4 regions of the Mesorhizobium sp. P171375 genome follow, and region 1 is predicted to be linked to each of the others. Evidence: riboswitches for the same ligand, from Rfam matches in the RefSeq annotation. Region 1 holds a riboswitch; each other region holds the start of a gene.
What was found. Region 1 has a riboswitch for cobalamin ahead of ACYHH6_RS26380 (DUF1636 family protein). Riboswitches for the same ligand answer to the same signal wherever they lie in the genome.

Region 1 (3,875 bases):
TGTGGATCATCTCGACAGCGCAGCAGGCCAGGCCGAAGGTCATGAACATCAGCGAGCCGCTGCGCGCCCAGGTGATCAGCGCCTCGGTCGAGGTGACCAGAAACCCCTTGTCGGCGAGTTCATTGTTGATCTCGAGGAAGAACGGGTCGTCAGAACCGACCGGACGTCCGGTATTGGGGTCGATCAGGCCCTTGGGCTTCGGTGCGACGAGCGTACCGGAACTGTCGTTCAATCCCATTCCAGCGCTCCTTTTTTCCATTCATAGGCGAAGCCGATGGTCAGCACCGCCAAAAACACCATCATCGACCAGAAACCGAGCATGCCGATCTTCGAGAACGACACCGCCCACGGGAACAGGAAGGCCACTTCCAGGTCGAAGATGATGAACAGGATCGACACCAGGTAGAAGCGGATGTCGAATTTCATGCGGGCATCGTCGAAAGAGTTGAAGCCGCACTCATAAGCGGAAAGCTTTTCCGGGTCGGGACTGCGGTAGGCCACCAGGAACGGCGCTATGATAAGCGCCAGGCCGACGACCGCCGCCACGGCGATGAAGAGGACGATGGGCAGGTACGAACTGAGCAGTGCGTTCATGCTGCGGGGCTTTCCGTTGGCGGCCAATCCACTTTGATTACAGCAACCAACCCTAATGCGGAAGCGTGACAGTTTAACCGCTGAACCGTTTTAGGTGCCTATGCTGCAACGCGGCGAGGGTTAGCGCAGGGCTTTCGGCGAAGCAAGTCAAACCTTGTTCAAAACGCAGTGCTGGACGGCAGGTCCGGAAAAACTGGTCCGATCCGCTCCTGTTTGATTTCCTTCACCTTTTACTCCACTTTTGTCTCCTGACATGTCTCCCGCCATTCGCCTGCTAGCATGGTCGGAATCACCGGCTAAAAATGCGCGAACAGGACCAGGGCAAAGGCATCTTGATGAAGGACAAAATATCGCTCGCTACCGCCAGGCGGATCGCACTGGCCGCGCAGGGTTTTACCGACCCCCGCCCGGGCGGCACACCCGATCGCCGCCACCTCGCCCGGGTGCTCTCGCGCACCGGCCTGCTGCAGATCGATTCCGTCAGCGCCGTGGTGCGCGCCCACTATATGCCGCTCTATTCGCGCCTTGGCCCCTACCCGCTCGCCCTCCTCGACAATGCCGCGGTCACCCGCAAGCGCACGGTGTTCGAATATTGGGCGCATGAGGCCTCGTTCCTGCCGGTCGAGACCTGGCCGCTGATGCGCTGGCGCATGCAGCGTGCCGAGAGCGGCGACGAAATGTATCTCGGCCTCGCCAAATGGGGCCGCGAGCACGCCGCCTATATCGAAGAGATCTACCGCGCGGTCGCCGAGCGCGGTCCGATCGCCGCTTCGGCGCTCGAAGGCCAGAAGGGCTCGGGCGGCTGGTGGGGCTGGAGCCATGCCAAGCATGCCTTCGAGTGGCTGTTCTGGGCCGGCCGTATCACCACGGCCCACCGTCGCGGCTTCGAGCGCTTCTACGACCTGCCCGAGCGCGTGCTGCCTCAGGCGATCCTCGATCTGCCGGTGCCGGCCGCCAAGGATGCGCACCGCGAGTTGCTGCGTATTTCCGCCCGCGCCCACGGCATCGCGACATCTGGCGATTTGCGCGACTATTTCCGCCTGTCGCCGGCCGACATGAAGGGCCGGCTGGAGGAGTTGGTCGAGACGGGCGAGCTTTTGCCGGTGCGCGTCGAAGGCTGGGACAAGCCGGCTTACCTCCACAAGGACGCCCGCCTGCCGCGAAAAATCGAAGCCCGTGCCTTGCTGGCACCGTTCGACCCCGTCGTCTTCGAGCGTTCGCGCAGCGAGCGTCTGTTCGATTTCCACTACCGCATCGAGATCTACACCCCCGCCGAAAAGCGGCAATACGGCTATTACGTGCTGCCGTTCCTGCTCGGCGACCGGATCGTGGGGCGCGTCGACCTCAAAGCCGACCGTCCCGCCAGCGTGCTGCGCGTCCACGCGGCTTATGCCGAACCCAAAGCGCCACCTGAGACCGCCGCACAACTCTTCGAGGAATTGAAGCAGATGCAGGGCTGGCTTGGCCTCGAGCGCATCGAAGTGACGCCGGCCGGCGATTTGGGACAGCCTTTGGCCGACATTGCCATGTCGTAGCCGTGCGTTGACAGTGCTGCCCGCAAAAGCCTAAATCCGCTGCAGACGGTCCCCTGCCCGCAACGGCTGGGGCCAAGAGGGAATGCGGTGCGGGACAAAATCCCAAATCCGCGGCTGTCCCCGCAACTGTAAGCGACGAGCCAAGGCCGAAAGCCACTGGGTAACACCGGGAAGGCGGCTACCAAGGCGATGACCCGCGAGCCAGGAGACCTGCCGTCTGCGACAGAAGAATCCGATCGCCTGGCGGGTTTCCGGGCAAGGAGCCCGGTTTTTGGACCAGAACAGCAGTTTTTCGGCTGGCACAGCGGGTATTTCGCCCGCCGATGGCGACGCCTTGGTCGGCGTCACTGTCATCGTCTGCGCCTCCTGCCGCGACGAGACCGGCTCAGACGCCCATCCCCGCGCTTGCGAATTGCTGGCTGAGGACACGCGCCGCGCCGCTGCCGGCGACATCCGTGTCCGCACCGTCGAATGCCTCGGCAATTGCAAGCGCCGACTCAGCGCCGCGATCCTGCGCGATGGCTGCTGGAGCTATGTCTTCGGCGACCTGACCACGACCAGCGGCGCCGATCTCGTCACCGGCGCCAAGCTCTTCGCCACCTCGACGGACGGCCTCATCCCCTGGCGCGGCCGGCCCGATAGCCTCAAGCGCGGCCTCGTTGCCCGCATCCCACCCCTCGACATGTTGAAGGACTGACCATGAACGCTCCAAATCCGGCCGGCAATCTCTCTCGTGTTCCCTGCACCGTCGTCACCGGCTTTCTCGGCGCCGGCAAGACGACACTGGTCCGCCATCTCCTGGAAAATGCCGGCGGCAAGCGCATTGCCATCATCGTCAACGAGTTCGGCGACATCGGCATCGACGGCGAGATTCTCAAGGGATGCGGCATCGACACCTGCCCCGAGGAAAACATCGTTGAGCTGGCCAATGGCTGCATCTGCTGCACCGTCGCCGACGATTTCGTGCCGGCCCTCGACCAGATCCTGGCGCTGACGCCGAAGGTCGACCACATCCTGATCGAGACCTCGGGCCTGGCTTTGCCCAAGCCGCTGGTCCAGGCTTTCCAGTGGCCGAGCGTGAAGAGCCGGGTGACGGTCGACGGCGTCATCGCCGTGGTCGACGGCCCGGCACTGGCTGAGGGACGTGTCGCCAACGACATGGACGCCCTGCAGGCACAGCGTGTTCAGGATGAGACGCTCGATCACGACGATCCAGTCGAGGAAGTCTTCGAGGACCAGATCGCCTGCGCCGACCTGATCATCCTGTCGAAGAGCGACCTGATGGATTCAGCCGGCTCGGCCCGCGCCAACGCCATCATTGGCGAGCACTCCGCGCGTGCGGTAAAAATCGTACCGACGGCGCATGGCAAGGTCGATCCTTCCGTCCTGCTCGGCCTCGGTCTCGCCGTCGAGGACGATATCGAGAACCGCAAGTCGCATCATGACGGCGCTTTCGACCACGAGCACGACGACTTCGACACCTTCATCGTCGACATTCCCTCGATCGCCAATCCCGACGAACTGGCAAAGCGCGTCACCACCATTGCCGAAGAAGAGAATGTGCTGCGCGTGAAAGGCTTCGTCGATGTCGGCGGCAAGCCGATGCGGCTTTTGCTGCAGGCCGTCGGCCCGCGCGTCAACCATTACTATGACCGCGCCTGGACGGCCGAGGACGACCGCCGCTCGCGCCTCGTCGTCATTGGCCTCAAGGGGCTGAACCGCCCGGCGATCGAGCGTATACTCGCC
Region 2 (3,875 bases), 4.0 Mb from region 1:
GAGCCCGCAGAGATGAACAGATATTTGGCCGCCGGGTGGCTGTGCAACGAAAAGTCGCCGGCCGGTCCGTAGGCCTTGACGTGCGAGCCGGGCACCAGATGGTCGAACATCCAGCGTGTGCCGATGCTGCCGGCCTGCGCCTTGACCGTCACCGCAATCGAAAACGGCCGCGACGGCGAGGACGACAGCGTATAGGTGCGCATCAGCGGCCCGTCCGGTGTCGGCAGCTCCAGCGTCACGAACTGGCCCGGCTTGTAGCGGAACCAGGTCTGGTTGTCGGAGCGGAAGGTGAAGGTCTTGACGTCCGGCGCCTCGTCGCTGACGCCGATCACTTCCAGCACCTGCAGCCTGTCGTTCCACGGCGCCATCTGGTCGAGATGGCGATAGAGGCCAAGATCCGTCATCGCATTCATCCTCTGGTCCTTCTTCGCCTGCTTGCGCTCACGCGACGCTGCGCAGCGCCGGCCGACCGCCTTCGGCAAGGCGGGGACCGATGAAGGCTGCGTACCATTCGACGAACTGGATCACGCCGCCCTCGTGCAGCTCCGAATAGGGGCCCGGCTCATAGGCGGGAGACAGGATGCCGAAGGCATTTTCCTCGACGATGCGACGGTCCTGGTCGTTGGTCTCGGTCCAGACATGCGTGAGCTCTTCAAGGTTGTAGTCGACACCCTCGACCGCATCCTTGTGCACCAGCCACTTGGTCGTCACCGCGGTTTCAGTGGCGCTGATCGGCAGCACCCGGAAGGTGACCGCATGGTCGATCAGGATGTGGTTCCAGGTCGTCGGATAGTGGTAGTGCATCAAGGTGCCGATGCGATCGGCGGCAACGCTGTCGGAAAGGTTCTTCGTCACCGCGCGCTTTCCCGTCATCGTATAGCTGACGGCATCGCGCAGCAGCGGCGCGCGGGTGGCGCGATACTGTCCGGCCGGATCGATGCGGAACTTGCTCGGCAGGCCCGCAGCCTCGCATTTTGCCCAGTGCGCCAGCATCTCCGGATCGCTGTCGGCGCCCTGCACGCCGGTCACCGTCGGCGCTTCTGGAAATGTCTTGCACAGCTCCGGATGGTTGCCGGCGCAGTGATAGCACTCGCGGTTGTTTTCCCAGACCAGCTTCCAGTTGCCCTTCTCGATGATCGTCGACTCGAAGGCGACCTTGGCTTCGCTCAGCCGGTGCGGCTTGAGGTAGGGCTCGATCATGGCGCGCATCGGCGCGAAGTCTGCAGGTTCTTTCGCCAGGCAGATGAAGATGTAGCCGGCCACACTTTCGCAGGCGACCGGCTTCAGGCCGAACTGGCTCTTGTCGAAACCCTCGGCCATCTGGCGGGCAAACAGCAGTCGGCCATCGAGTTCGTAGGTCCACTGGTGATAGGGGCAGACGAGCTTTGCCGCCGTGCCTTTCTCGGTGTTGCAGACCCGGCTGCCGCGATGGCGGCAGGAATTGTGAAAGGCGTTGATGTTGCCCTTCTGGTCGCGGACCAGCACCACCGGATAGTCGCCGATCTGCACGGTGATATAACTGCCGGGCTTCGGCAGCTCGCAATCATGGCCGATGAACAGCCAGTCGCGATACCAGATCAGCTCCATGTCGAGCTTGAAGTAGTCCGGGTCGGTGTAGAAGGGCTGCTCGAGCGAAAAGCCTTGCTTGCGGCCGTTCAAGAGCCTCAGCATGTCGTTGCGTGCATCCATAGTTCTGTCCTCGTGGTTTAAGGACTGAACTTGGTGGTGATGGAGGAAGGATCGGCCGCATGCCGGCGCGATGCCGGACATGCACTATCCACCTCTTGACCGCCCACCGCGATCAGTCGAGTTCAAGCATCTCGGGCTGGTTTCCGGGCTCTGGAGTTGTCCTTGCGGACCATCGCGACACCTTCCCAGGCTATTGCCCAGTGGTCTCCCGTTGCGACTTCAACTCCACCACCGTTGCGGGGGCAGCGCCGGATTCTGACCGGCTTCCCAATTCTCCGCTGCGTCGTCACGAAGCGGCACCTGAGATGCGATCATCTAATCACGGCAGCGATCGCGACATCGGCATGAAAGCGACATCGTCTCCATGCGGCGCGACACGCACGACAAACGCGGCGGCAGACGATCGTGGGGCTGACGGTGTTGTTTTCGGGGCGGATCGCGGCCCTCGCAAAATCACCTCGAATCAGACTGCCGACTAAGGGAAAACACGTCAACAGTATCGAAAAGTGACTATTAGCAGTTTCTAAAATCGAACCGAACGGTTCGTTTCTGTTGACAATGCGTGCAGGACGGTGTGAACGCTGACGCCCGGACACACTCGGTGAGCCAGACGGCATGGTCACATAAGCCTTTGTATTATTTACACAAAGTTAGATGATAGGCATGCTTATGAAAATTACAAGAGGTGAAATCATGGCCCAGCCGGAACAACTTCGTGATTGGAAACCAGCCTATGGCTTTCCCACATCGGGGCTTGTCCGAACGACGCGAATTGCTCCCACCACACGCCGCTAGACGGACAGCAAAACTGGAGTACTAAAAATGAAAAAGATCATCCTTACTGCCGCCGCCGTTTTGGCCATCACCGGCAGCGCCTTCGCTGGTAGCGACAATTATGGTTCCAATGGTGCGAACCAGCCCGCTGCCGCGGTTGACAGCTCGTATACGGCTTCCATTCAGAAGTCGGCGCCCGCTGACAAGCAGCCCGTCGTTCAGGGCAGCGACCGCAACCTCTTCGGCCGTTAACAGCTGATCCCGATCCAAACAAAAGCGTGGCGGCCTGTCCGCTGCTCTTGGGATCTCGAAGAAATTCAGGAGTATTTAAAATGAAAAAGATCATCCTTACTGCCGCCGCCGTTTTGGCCATCACCGGCAGCGCCTTCGCCGCCAGTGACAACTATGGTTCGAACGGCGCCAACCAGCCTGCGGTTACGTCGACCGATAGTGGCCACACGGCTTCGGTTGCGAAGTCGGATTCGGCTGCTCAGGCCCCCGCACAGGGCGCCGACCGTAACCTCTTCGGTCGCTAACAGACGATCGGGATCTGACCTCAGAGTTTTTCGGACAACGATCCCAGTCGAACATCGAACAAGCCGGAGAGCGGCGGGACTATCGGCCGCTCCGCCACATGATGGAAATTCAGGAGACTTGACATGAAGAAGATTGCTCTTGCTGCCGCTGCGCTTTTGGTTGCCGCCGGCAGTGCTTATGCCCGCAACGACAATGTCGGCGGTAGCGCCGTCGACAACCAGGCGACCGTCAACGTAGACAACACCCGGACGTCGTCGGTACCGAACACCGGTTCGCCGGTCTACAAGCTGTTGAACTCGTCGGGTGACGTGCAGAAGCCCGCCCCGCAAGGCAGCGACCGGAACCTCTTCGGCAACCGCTAACAGCCGAAGTTTGCAAAAAAGAGCGGCGGGCCTAGCCCGCCGCTCTTTTTATGCCGATACGACGCGCCGATCTCAGGCCGCCTTCACTTCCACGGGCTTGAGCGAGAAGGAATGTCCCTCGGCGTCAAATATGTGCAGGTCGCCGGCATCCGCAGTCAGCCGCAGCTTCGCCCCGCGCTTGACCTCGACATTGCCGGGCAGCTTGGTCACCAGCGGCAGGTCGGCGCGGCCGATGTCGACATAGACCAGCTGGACCTCGCCGAGCTGCTCGACATAGTCCACCACGCCTTCGAAAAGATACTCAGTGCCGGTGGCGGCCGACAGATCTTCCGGCCGCACGCCGAAGCTGACCGCCGCGCCCTTGGCGGACGCCGGCGTCGCAATCGGCACCGTCGCCTTGCGGCCGCCGACATGGCTGACGATGGTCGGATCGCCGGTCTTGTCGATTGTCGCCGGCAAGATATTCATGGCCGGCGAGCCGATGAACTGGGCGACGAACAGATTGCCGGGCTT
Region 3 (3,875 bases), 3.3 Mb from region 1:
GGATTATGACGTGCTTTGCATCGGCAATGCCATTGTCGACATCATCGCCCAGTGCGACGAGGCATTCCTCGAGATCAACGGCATCATCAAGGGCGCGATGAACCTGATCGACACGCGCCGCGCCGAACTGCTCTACAGCCGCATGGGGCCGGCGATCGAGGCCTCGGGCGGCAGCGCCGGCAACACGGCGGCCGGCGTCGCCAGCTTCGGCGGCCGCGCCGCCTTCTTCGGCAAGGTGTCGAACGATCCGCTCGGCGAAATCTACGCCCATGACATCCATGCCCAGGGCGTTGCCTTCGACACCAGGCCGCTTGAGGGACAGCCGCCGACGGCGCGCTCGATGATATTCGTCACCCCCGATGGCGAGCGTTCGATGAACACCTATCTCGGCGCCTGCGTCGAACTCGGCCCGGAAGACGTCGAGGCCGACAAGGCATCCGGCGCCAAGGTTACCTATTTCGAGGGCTATCTGTGGGATCCGCCGCGCGCCAAGGAGGCGATCCGGCAGACGGCGAAGCTCGCACACGAGGCCGGGCGCGAAGTGTCGATGACGTTGTCGGATTCGTTCTGCGTCGACCGCTACCGGGACGAGTTCCTCGAGCTGATGCGCTCGGGCACTGTCGACATCGTCTTTGCCAACAGCCACGAGATCAAGTCGCTCTACCAGACAAAATCCTTCGACGAGGCGCTGGCTCAGATCCGCAAGGACTGCAAGATTGCCGCCGTCACCCGTTCCGAAAAAGGCTCGGTGATCGTGCGCGGCGACGAGACCGTGGTCATCGAGGCGACCGCCATCAAGGAGTTGGTCGACACCACCGGCGCCGGCGACCTCTACGCCGCCGGTTTCCTGCATGGCTACACGCAGGGCCGCAACCTCAAGACCTGCGGCGACCTTGGCTCGCTGGCGGCCGGCCTGGTGATCCAGCAGATCGGCCCAAGGCCAAGGCAGAATTTGCGCCGCGAGGCGGAAGGGGCTGGGTTGCTGTAGATGCGCCGGCAACTAACCAGCCGCCCTACTGACGCGATGACCGCAGTGGCGGAACTGTGTCAAAGCTCGCTGATAGCGACAGCCATTCGCTTCGGAGAACTGACCCATGCTGCTGCCGTGAAGCTCGCTGGAGGAGCGGTGCAAGGCGTGCTTGCCATGACGGCATTCACCGTCATCCAGATCGTCACCAGCATTTTCCAGAAGCTCAGCTTGGGGAAGGCCAGTAAGGTTCCTGAGGTAACGGAGAACTCGCGGCGTCCGTCGGACTGACTTGCGATCACGTCCCACGATGCCGAATGCGGGGAGCAGACTGAATATTTCACAATGCTAGACAAAGGCGTAAAAGCGCGATCACATAACGACATAAACATTTCGTTATGCGTCATTGACAAAAGAGCGAACTGCTGTGATTGTCTGCGTGTCGTGGTTCTCGCGTGCGGCGCTGCCGCAGCGGAGCTAAGAGGGAAGCCGGTGCGATGCCGGCGCTGCCCCCGCAACTGTTAGCGGCGAGCCAACACACGTCACTGAGGCGAATACCCTCAGGAAGACGGGTAGAGGCTATGACCCCGCGAGCCAGGAGACCTGCCACGCGAATTACGTCCACGGGCGGGGTGTCTCGGTGGCCGCTGCAACCCGGCGTTGATGCCGGCCTGCTAGCGCCTTCCTTGTCACCGACGCCCCAATCATCGGGGTATGACATGACTGTCTCTCAGCAAATTCCTGTAGCAACGCTCGGCGTGCCGCGCTTCGGTCGTCGGCGAGAACTGAAATTCGCGCTTGAAAGCTACTGGTCCGGAACATCTTCCGCTGGCGACCTTCTCACGACGTCGAAGGCGCTCCGTGCCGCTAGCTGGGAAGAGCAGCGCGATCGCGGCGTGTCGAAAATCCCGTCGAACGACTTCTCGCTTTACGACCATGTGCTCGACACCGCAGCCATGGTCGGGGCCGTTCCATCCCGTTACGGCTGGAATAGCGGCGAGGTCCCACTTGACATCTACTTCGCAATGGCGCGCGGCTACCAGGGTCAGACGCAGGATTGTGGACACGCTGGTTACCAGGAGGAGGCTCATGGACCTGGTGTAACCGCGATGGAAATGACCAAGTGGTTTGACACCAACTACCACTACATTGTGCCGGAACTCGATGATGATCAGACGTTCGCCCTCTCGTCATCGAAGCCGGTCGATTACTTCCTCGAGGCTAAAGCTCTCGGCATTCACACACGCCCAGTCATCCTTGGACCCATCACCTTCCTCAAGCTGGCGAAATCGCCTGCCGAGGGGTTCGGTCCCATCGCGCTCCTACCGCGGCTGCTGCCGGTTTACGAGCAGCTTCTGGAGAGGCTGAAGCTGTCGGGAGCCGACTGGGTGCAGATCGATGAGCCAGCGCTTGTCCTCGATCTGAACCCGAACGAACGAGCTGCGTTCGAATTCGCCTATGGCCAGCTGTCGAAAGCCGCGCCCGAGCTGAAGATCATGCTGGCTACGTATTTCGGGTCGCTGGGAGACAATCTCGAAACCGCGATTTCTCTGCCCCTGGCCGGCCTGCATATTGATCTCGTGCGCGCTCCCGAGCAGCTGGAAACGGTGGCTCGGCTCGCTCCGAAGGATCTGGTGCTCTCGCTTGGCTTGATCGATGGCCGCAACGTCTGGCGTGCGAACCTGCCCGCCATTCTCGACCGCATCAAAGCGATCGTCGCCGGCTGGCCCTTGGACCGCGTCGAGATCGCGCCTTCTTGCTCGATGCTGCATGTGCCGATTGATCTGCGCATGGAGACGGAACTCGACGCGGACATCAGGTCGTGGCTCGCCTTCGCGGCCCAGAAGACCGACGAGCTGGTCTTGCTGGCCCGGGCCCTGTCCCAAGGCAGGGATGCGGTGGCAGGCGCGTTGAAAGCGTCTGCCGAGGCTGCCGCCACGCGCGTGACATCCACGAGGATCCATGACCCGCTTGTTCAGGGGCGGATCGCTAGCATTGAGGACAGCGCGAAGCGACGAGAGAGCGCTTTTGGCGAGCGCTCCAGAGTCCAGGCCGGCTCACTCGGGCTGCCGCCGTTCCCGACGACGACCATCGGGTCCTTCCCGCAGACGCCGCAGGTACGCAAGGCGCGGGCCGCTCATGCGAAGGGCCAGCTGAGCTATGTCGACTATGAGACGTTCCTGAAGAAGGAGATCGAGGCTGCAATTCGCTGGCAGGAAGAGATCGGGCTGGACGTGCTGGTGCATGGTGAGTTCGAGCGAAACGACATGGTACAGCATTTCGGCGAGCAGTTGTCCGGCTTCGCGCTCACCCAGCATGCCTGGGTACAAAGCTATGGGTCGCGCTACGTGCGTCCCCCCATCATTTTCGGCGACGTATCGAGGCGCAATCCGATGACAGTGCGCTGGTGGCAATTCGCCCAGTCGCTTACGGAAAAGCCCGTGAAGGGAATGCTCACAGGCCCAGTCACCATTCTCAACTGGTCTTTTGTTCGCGACGACGTACCCCGCTCCGAAGCCTGCCGCCAGATCGCGCTCGCCATCCGCGACGAAGTGACGGATCTCGAAAGATCCGGCGCAAGGATGGTCCAGATCGATGAGGCCGCGTTTCGCGAAGGATTGCCACTGCGCCAATCTGACTGGAAAGTCTATCTCGACTGGGCTGTCGAATGTTTCCGGATCGCTTCAACGGGTGTAAAGGACGCGACTCAAATTCATACCCACATGTGCTATTCGGAGTTCAACGAGATCATTCACGCGATCGCTGGAATGGATGCGGATGTCATTTCGATTGAGACGTCGCGCTCGAAGATGGAACTGTTGGACGCCTTCACGAGCTCCAAATATCCGAACGAAATCGGTCCTGGCGTCTATGATATTCACTCACCACGCGTCCCGGAAGTCGGCGA
Region 4 (3,875 bases), 140 kb from region 1:
CGACGCCGACGCGCTTGCCATAGCCGAGCATGCGCAGCGCCAGGCCGAAGGCAGCTGTGGTTTTGCCCTTGCCGGGTCCGGTGTTGACGATGAGCAGTCCCTTCTCGACCGTCTTTTCGGCAACCTCGGCGTCCTGCACCGCCTTGCGCTTGGCCATCTTGGCGCGGTGGCGTTCCTCGTCTGTTGCGTCGATGTCGGTCATCATTTCACCTTGAGTGGCAGCCCGGCCACCATCAATAGCACCGTATCGGCAATTGCCGCGACCTGCTGGTTGAGCCGGCCGGCGGCATCGCGGAACCGGCGTGCCAGCGCATTGTCCGGCACGATGCCTTGTCCGACTTCGTTTGAGACAACGAACCACAGTCCGCGCGGCTGCGAAAGCACATCGGCCAACCGCCGGCATTGCGCCTCGAGATCATGATCGGCCAGCATATGATTGGTCAGCCACAGCGTCAGGCAATCGACGAGCACCGGCTGGTTGTCGGGCAAGGCCTCGAGCGCGCCGGCAAGATCGAGCGGCGCATCGATGGTCGTCCAGCCCTCGCCGCGTCGCGACCGATGCAGCGCAATGCGCGCACGCATCTCATCGTCATAGGCTTCAGCGGTGGCGATATAGGCCCATGACGGCGGCAACGCCGTCACCAGGGTTTCGGCGTGCGCGCTCTTGCCGGAGCGCGCACCGCCGATGATGAAGGTCAAACTGCGATCAGGCAAAGCTGTCGCGCAGGCTGGTCGCGGTGCCGGTGAAGCGCCCGCGCACCACGCCGATAACGGCGCCGAGCACCAGCCAGAACACCAGATTGGTTACTGTCACCGCCACCACGAACTGGTGATGCAGGCCTTCGGGGATCGGCGTCTCGAAGCTGTCCGGCTGCGGCGCGCCGACAATATGCGGCGCCACGATCAGGGCCACGGCCAGGATCGCCAGCGGCAGCGATTTGCGGAAGGCGATCAGGCCGAGACCGGCCGCGGTCGCCGCCACCGTTGCCCACCACCAGATCTGGCGCTGGGTGAGGTCGGCCGCCGGCATCGCCGGCAGTTCCGGCGGCAGGCCGAGGCCCGGCGCCAGCGTGAACACGGCAAAGCCGGCCAGACCCCAGAACACGCCCTGGCGCCAGTTGCCGATGCCGCCGGCGAATTCGGAAACCGCCACCAGGACCAGCGCGAAACCGATGCCGGTGACGATATTGGCCAGCACGCTGAAGGCGAAGCGCTCGAAGCCGTCGGCCGGTGCCCAGCCTTCGTCCTCCGCCGGTGCGGCTGCTTCAGCCGGTGCGGGTGCTGCGCTGCTCATGGCATTGGTGTCCGTAGCGTTGGCGGCGGGCGCTGCGGCATGCTCATGTTGATGGCCACCGCCGGCCTGTTCGAAGACTTCCGCCTTCAGGATGAGCGGCACGGTGGCATAGGCCTGCATGCACGCGAGAACGACGCCGGCCACGAGCCCGGCGATCGCCGCGACGAACACGACGTTGCGAAACAGATTCATGATGTCAGGTCCTCGTCAGTGGCAGGGAAACGCCATCGAATGGCGATAGTCGTGCGCGGCATTGTGGACCGCATCGATATGCGAGAAGCCGACAACGCCGATGACGAAAATGCCCAGAAACGCGCTAAGCACGAGCTGCATGAAGCGCGACTGCGAGGAGACGGAAGCGCCGAGGGAGACGGAAGCGGTATTCATATCTTGTCCTTTCGCCCTCCACCCGAGGGCATCGAAGTCAGTTCCCTGTCGCCGGCAGGTCTCCTGGCTCGCGGATCAGCGCCCTTCCCCACCTTCCCGAAGAAAAATCCTCAGTGGCTTGGAGAGGACTACCGCACACAGTTGCGGGGGCAGCCACGGCATTGGGCAACAAGTCAGCCCTCACCGCATTCCCTCTTGGTCCCTAACGGAACCGACGACATGCGTGACTATAGGCTGAAACAGCCGCATCCGGCAAACCAAATTCCGCCGGCCAACAGCGCGAATGCGCCATGCGGCGTTACGGGTTCAAGGCGGTGATCCGCTCGGCAACCAGCCGCTGCAGCCGCCACAGATGGCGGTCGTGAATGCCGCGCTCCTCCAGATTCTTCACCGTGTTGTAGAGATAGTCGGCGCCCGACCCCCAGTGCCCGCAGGATGTGGCCAGCCGCTCGACGACCTTCGCCTCGTCGAGCGGACCGGAATAGGTCAGGCCGTTGCGATTGATGACGAAAGCCAGCGCCCTGAGCGGACCGGCCTCGCTTGCAAGCTTCAGCATGCGCGGCCGGTAGCTTGTCGGCTTCAGCGTGACTTCGCGTCGGAACAGCCGGCCCAGTTGCTGGCGCCTGTTGTCGTCGGCCAGCCGGAAGGCAACGCCTTTGCACTGTCCGCCGCTGTCGAGTGCCATCATCAGGCCGGGGCTTTCCTTGGTGCCCCGCCAGCGCGTCATGTTCATGCAAAAGGAGCGGTGCCAGCCGCGCGCCAGGGCGACACGGTCCTCGACATAATCAATTTCCGGTTTCCAGATCAGCGAGCCATAGCCGAACAGCCACATCGGCTCGGTGTCCGGAAGCTCGGCCTGCAATTCATCCAGCAGCGAATCATAGTCGCTGTCATCCAAATGCATCGAGTCCGGATCCGGCCCGGGGTCCCTGATCTCGCGCCAGCAGCGCGCGACCAGCTCCGGCGTAAGCGACATCTGTCGTGCGGCCAATTTCCACCCCCCAATGTGCCGATATGATTATGCGCCGCGCCCCAAACCGGCAATGCCGCACCCTGATTGACAAACGATTTGCCGGGGTGTCGGCTGGCGTATACCGGAGGAAGCCAGCCATGCAACCCAGCCCGAGCCAGCGCGACCCCTATAACGGCCTGACGAAGGCCGAGCCGACGCTGGCGTCCTCGGCCTATTGGGACGCCGGCGCCTACCAGCGCGATCTCGACGCCATCTGGTACAAAAACTGGCTGCTCGTCTGCCGCGAGGCTGACCTTGCCCAGCCTTTGGCGTTCAGGACATTTCGTGTCGGCACGCAGGAAATTGTCGTGCTACGCGACGACACCGGCGAACTGCGCGCCTTCCACAACACTTGCCGGCATCGCGGCTCGCAGCTTTGCCAGGAGAGCGAGGGCCGGCTGAAGGCGCGGCTGATCACGTGCCCCTACCACGCCTGGTCCTATTCGCTGCGCGGCGATCTCGTGCGCGTTCCCTCGAAATCGCTGCCCGACGGTTTCGACAAGGCCGATCATCCGCTCTATCGGGTGGCGCTGTCGGTCTGGCGCGGCTTTGTCTTCATCAACCTTGCTGAAAGCGTCGACGGTACGGCTGCGTCATCCTTCGATCCGGCTTCCGGCAACCTCGGCAACTGGCCGCTGGAAACGCTGGTATCAGGCCATGTCCTGCGCAAGGTGATGAATTGCAACTGGAAGATCTTTTGGGAGAACTTCAACGAGTGCCTGCACTGCCCTGGCGTCCACAAGGACCTGTCGCGGCTAGTGCCGATCTACGGCCGCGGCCTGATGAGCCGGCACGACGACCCCGACTGGGTCCGCCATGCCGACAATGACGCGCCGGAGTTTTCCGGCGGCTTGCGCGCCGGCGCCGAGACCTGGTCGCGCGACGGCCATGTCCATGGCCCGGTCTTCTCCGGCCTGACGCTGGCCGAGCGTGCAGCCGGCCAGACCTATGCCACCAGCCTGCCGTCGATGTTCATCGTCGGCCATGTCGACTATGTCAGGACCGTACGGCTCACACCGCTCGGCCCCGAGCAGACCGAACTCACCGCGGAATGGCTGTTCGCGCCGGAGGCGCTCGCTGAGACCGACATCGACAATGTCGTCGCCTTCGGCACCCAGGTGCTGGAGGAGGATGCAGCGATCTGCGAGGTCAACCAGAAAGGCCTGCGCTCGATGCGCCACC

Region 2: linked by a shared signal. The riboswitch ahead of ACYHH6_RS06850 (aromatic ring-hydroxylating oxygenase subunit alpha) and the one ahead of ACYHH6_RS26380 (DUF1636 family protein) in region 1 are both predicted to bind cobalamin.
Region 3: linked by a shared signal. The riboswitch ahead of metE (5-methyltetrahydropteroyltriglutamate--homocysteine S-methyltransferase) and the one ahead of ACYHH6_RS26380 (DUF1636 family protein) in region 1 are both predicted to bind cobalamin.
Region 4: linked by a shared signal. The riboswitch ahead of ACYHH6_RS25640 (CbtB domain-containing protein) and the one ahead of ACYHH6_RS26380 (DUF1636 family protein) in region 1 are both predicted to bind cobalamin.

What each region holds. Positions count from the first base shown of each region.
Region 1 covers NZ_JBYNWF010000001.1:5,395,527-5,399,401, forward strand. Annotated here, with positions in the region: gene ACYHH6_RS26365 (NuoB/complex I 20 kDa subunit family protein) at 1-238, opposite strand, end outside; gene ACYHH6_RS26370 (NADH-quinone oxidoreductase subunit A) at 229-594, opposite strand; gene ACYHH6_RS26375 (winged helix-turn-helix domain-containing protein) at 930-2,129, shown strand; cobalamin riboswitch at 2,159-2,361, shown strand; gene ACYHH6_RS26380 (DUF1636 family protein) at 2,401-2,826, shown strand; gene cobW (cobalamin biosynthesis protein CobW) at 2,829-3,875, shown strand, end outside.
Region 2 covers NZ_JBYNWF010000001.1:1,380,883-1,384,757, reverse strand. Annotated here, with positions in the region: gene ACYHH6_RS06855 (FAD-binding oxidoreductase) at 1-404, opposite strand, end outside; gene ACYHH6_RS06850 (aromatic ring-hydroxylating oxygenase subunit alpha) at 442-1,689, opposite strand; cobalamin riboswitch at 1,807-2,008, opposite strand; gene ACYHH6_RS06845 (DUF680 domain-containing protein) at 2,512-2,715, shown strand; gene ACYHH6_RS06840 (DUF680 domain-containing protein) at 2,796-2,999, shown strand; gene ACYHH6_RS06835 (DUF680 domain-containing protein) at 3,123-3,362, shown strand; gene ACYHH6_RS06830 (ABC transporter ATP-binding protein) at 3,435-3,875, opposite strand, start outside.
Region 3 covers NZ_JBYNWF010000001.1:2,101,660-2,105,534, reverse strand. Annotated here, with positions in the region: gene ACYHH6_RS10075 (adenosine kinase) at 1-988, shown strand, start outside; gene ACYHH6_RS10070 (hypothetical protein) at 989-1,258, shown strand; cobalamin riboswitch at 1,396-1,592, shown strand; gene metE (5-methyltetrahydropteroyltriglutamate--homocysteine S-methyltransferase) at 1,687-3,875, shown strand, end outside.
Region 4 covers NZ_JBYNWF010000001.1:5,258,805-5,262,679, forward strand. Annotated here, with positions in the region: gene cobO (cob(I)yrinic acid a,c-diamide adenosyltransferase) at 1-202, opposite strand, end outside; gene cobU (bifunctional adenosylcobinamide kinase/adenosylcobinamide-phosphate guanylyltransferase) at 202-714, opposite strand; gene ACYHH6_RS25635 (CbtA family protein) at 707-1,486, opposite strand; gene ACYHH6_RS25640 (CbtB domain-containing protein) at 1,502-1,681, opposite strand; cobalamin riboswitch at 1,718-1,912, opposite strand; gene ACYHH6_RS25645 (gamma-glutamylcyclotransferase) at 1,980-2,672, opposite strand; gene ACYHH6_RS25650 (aromatic ring-hydroxylating oxygenase subunit alpha) at 2,792-3,875, shown strand, end outside.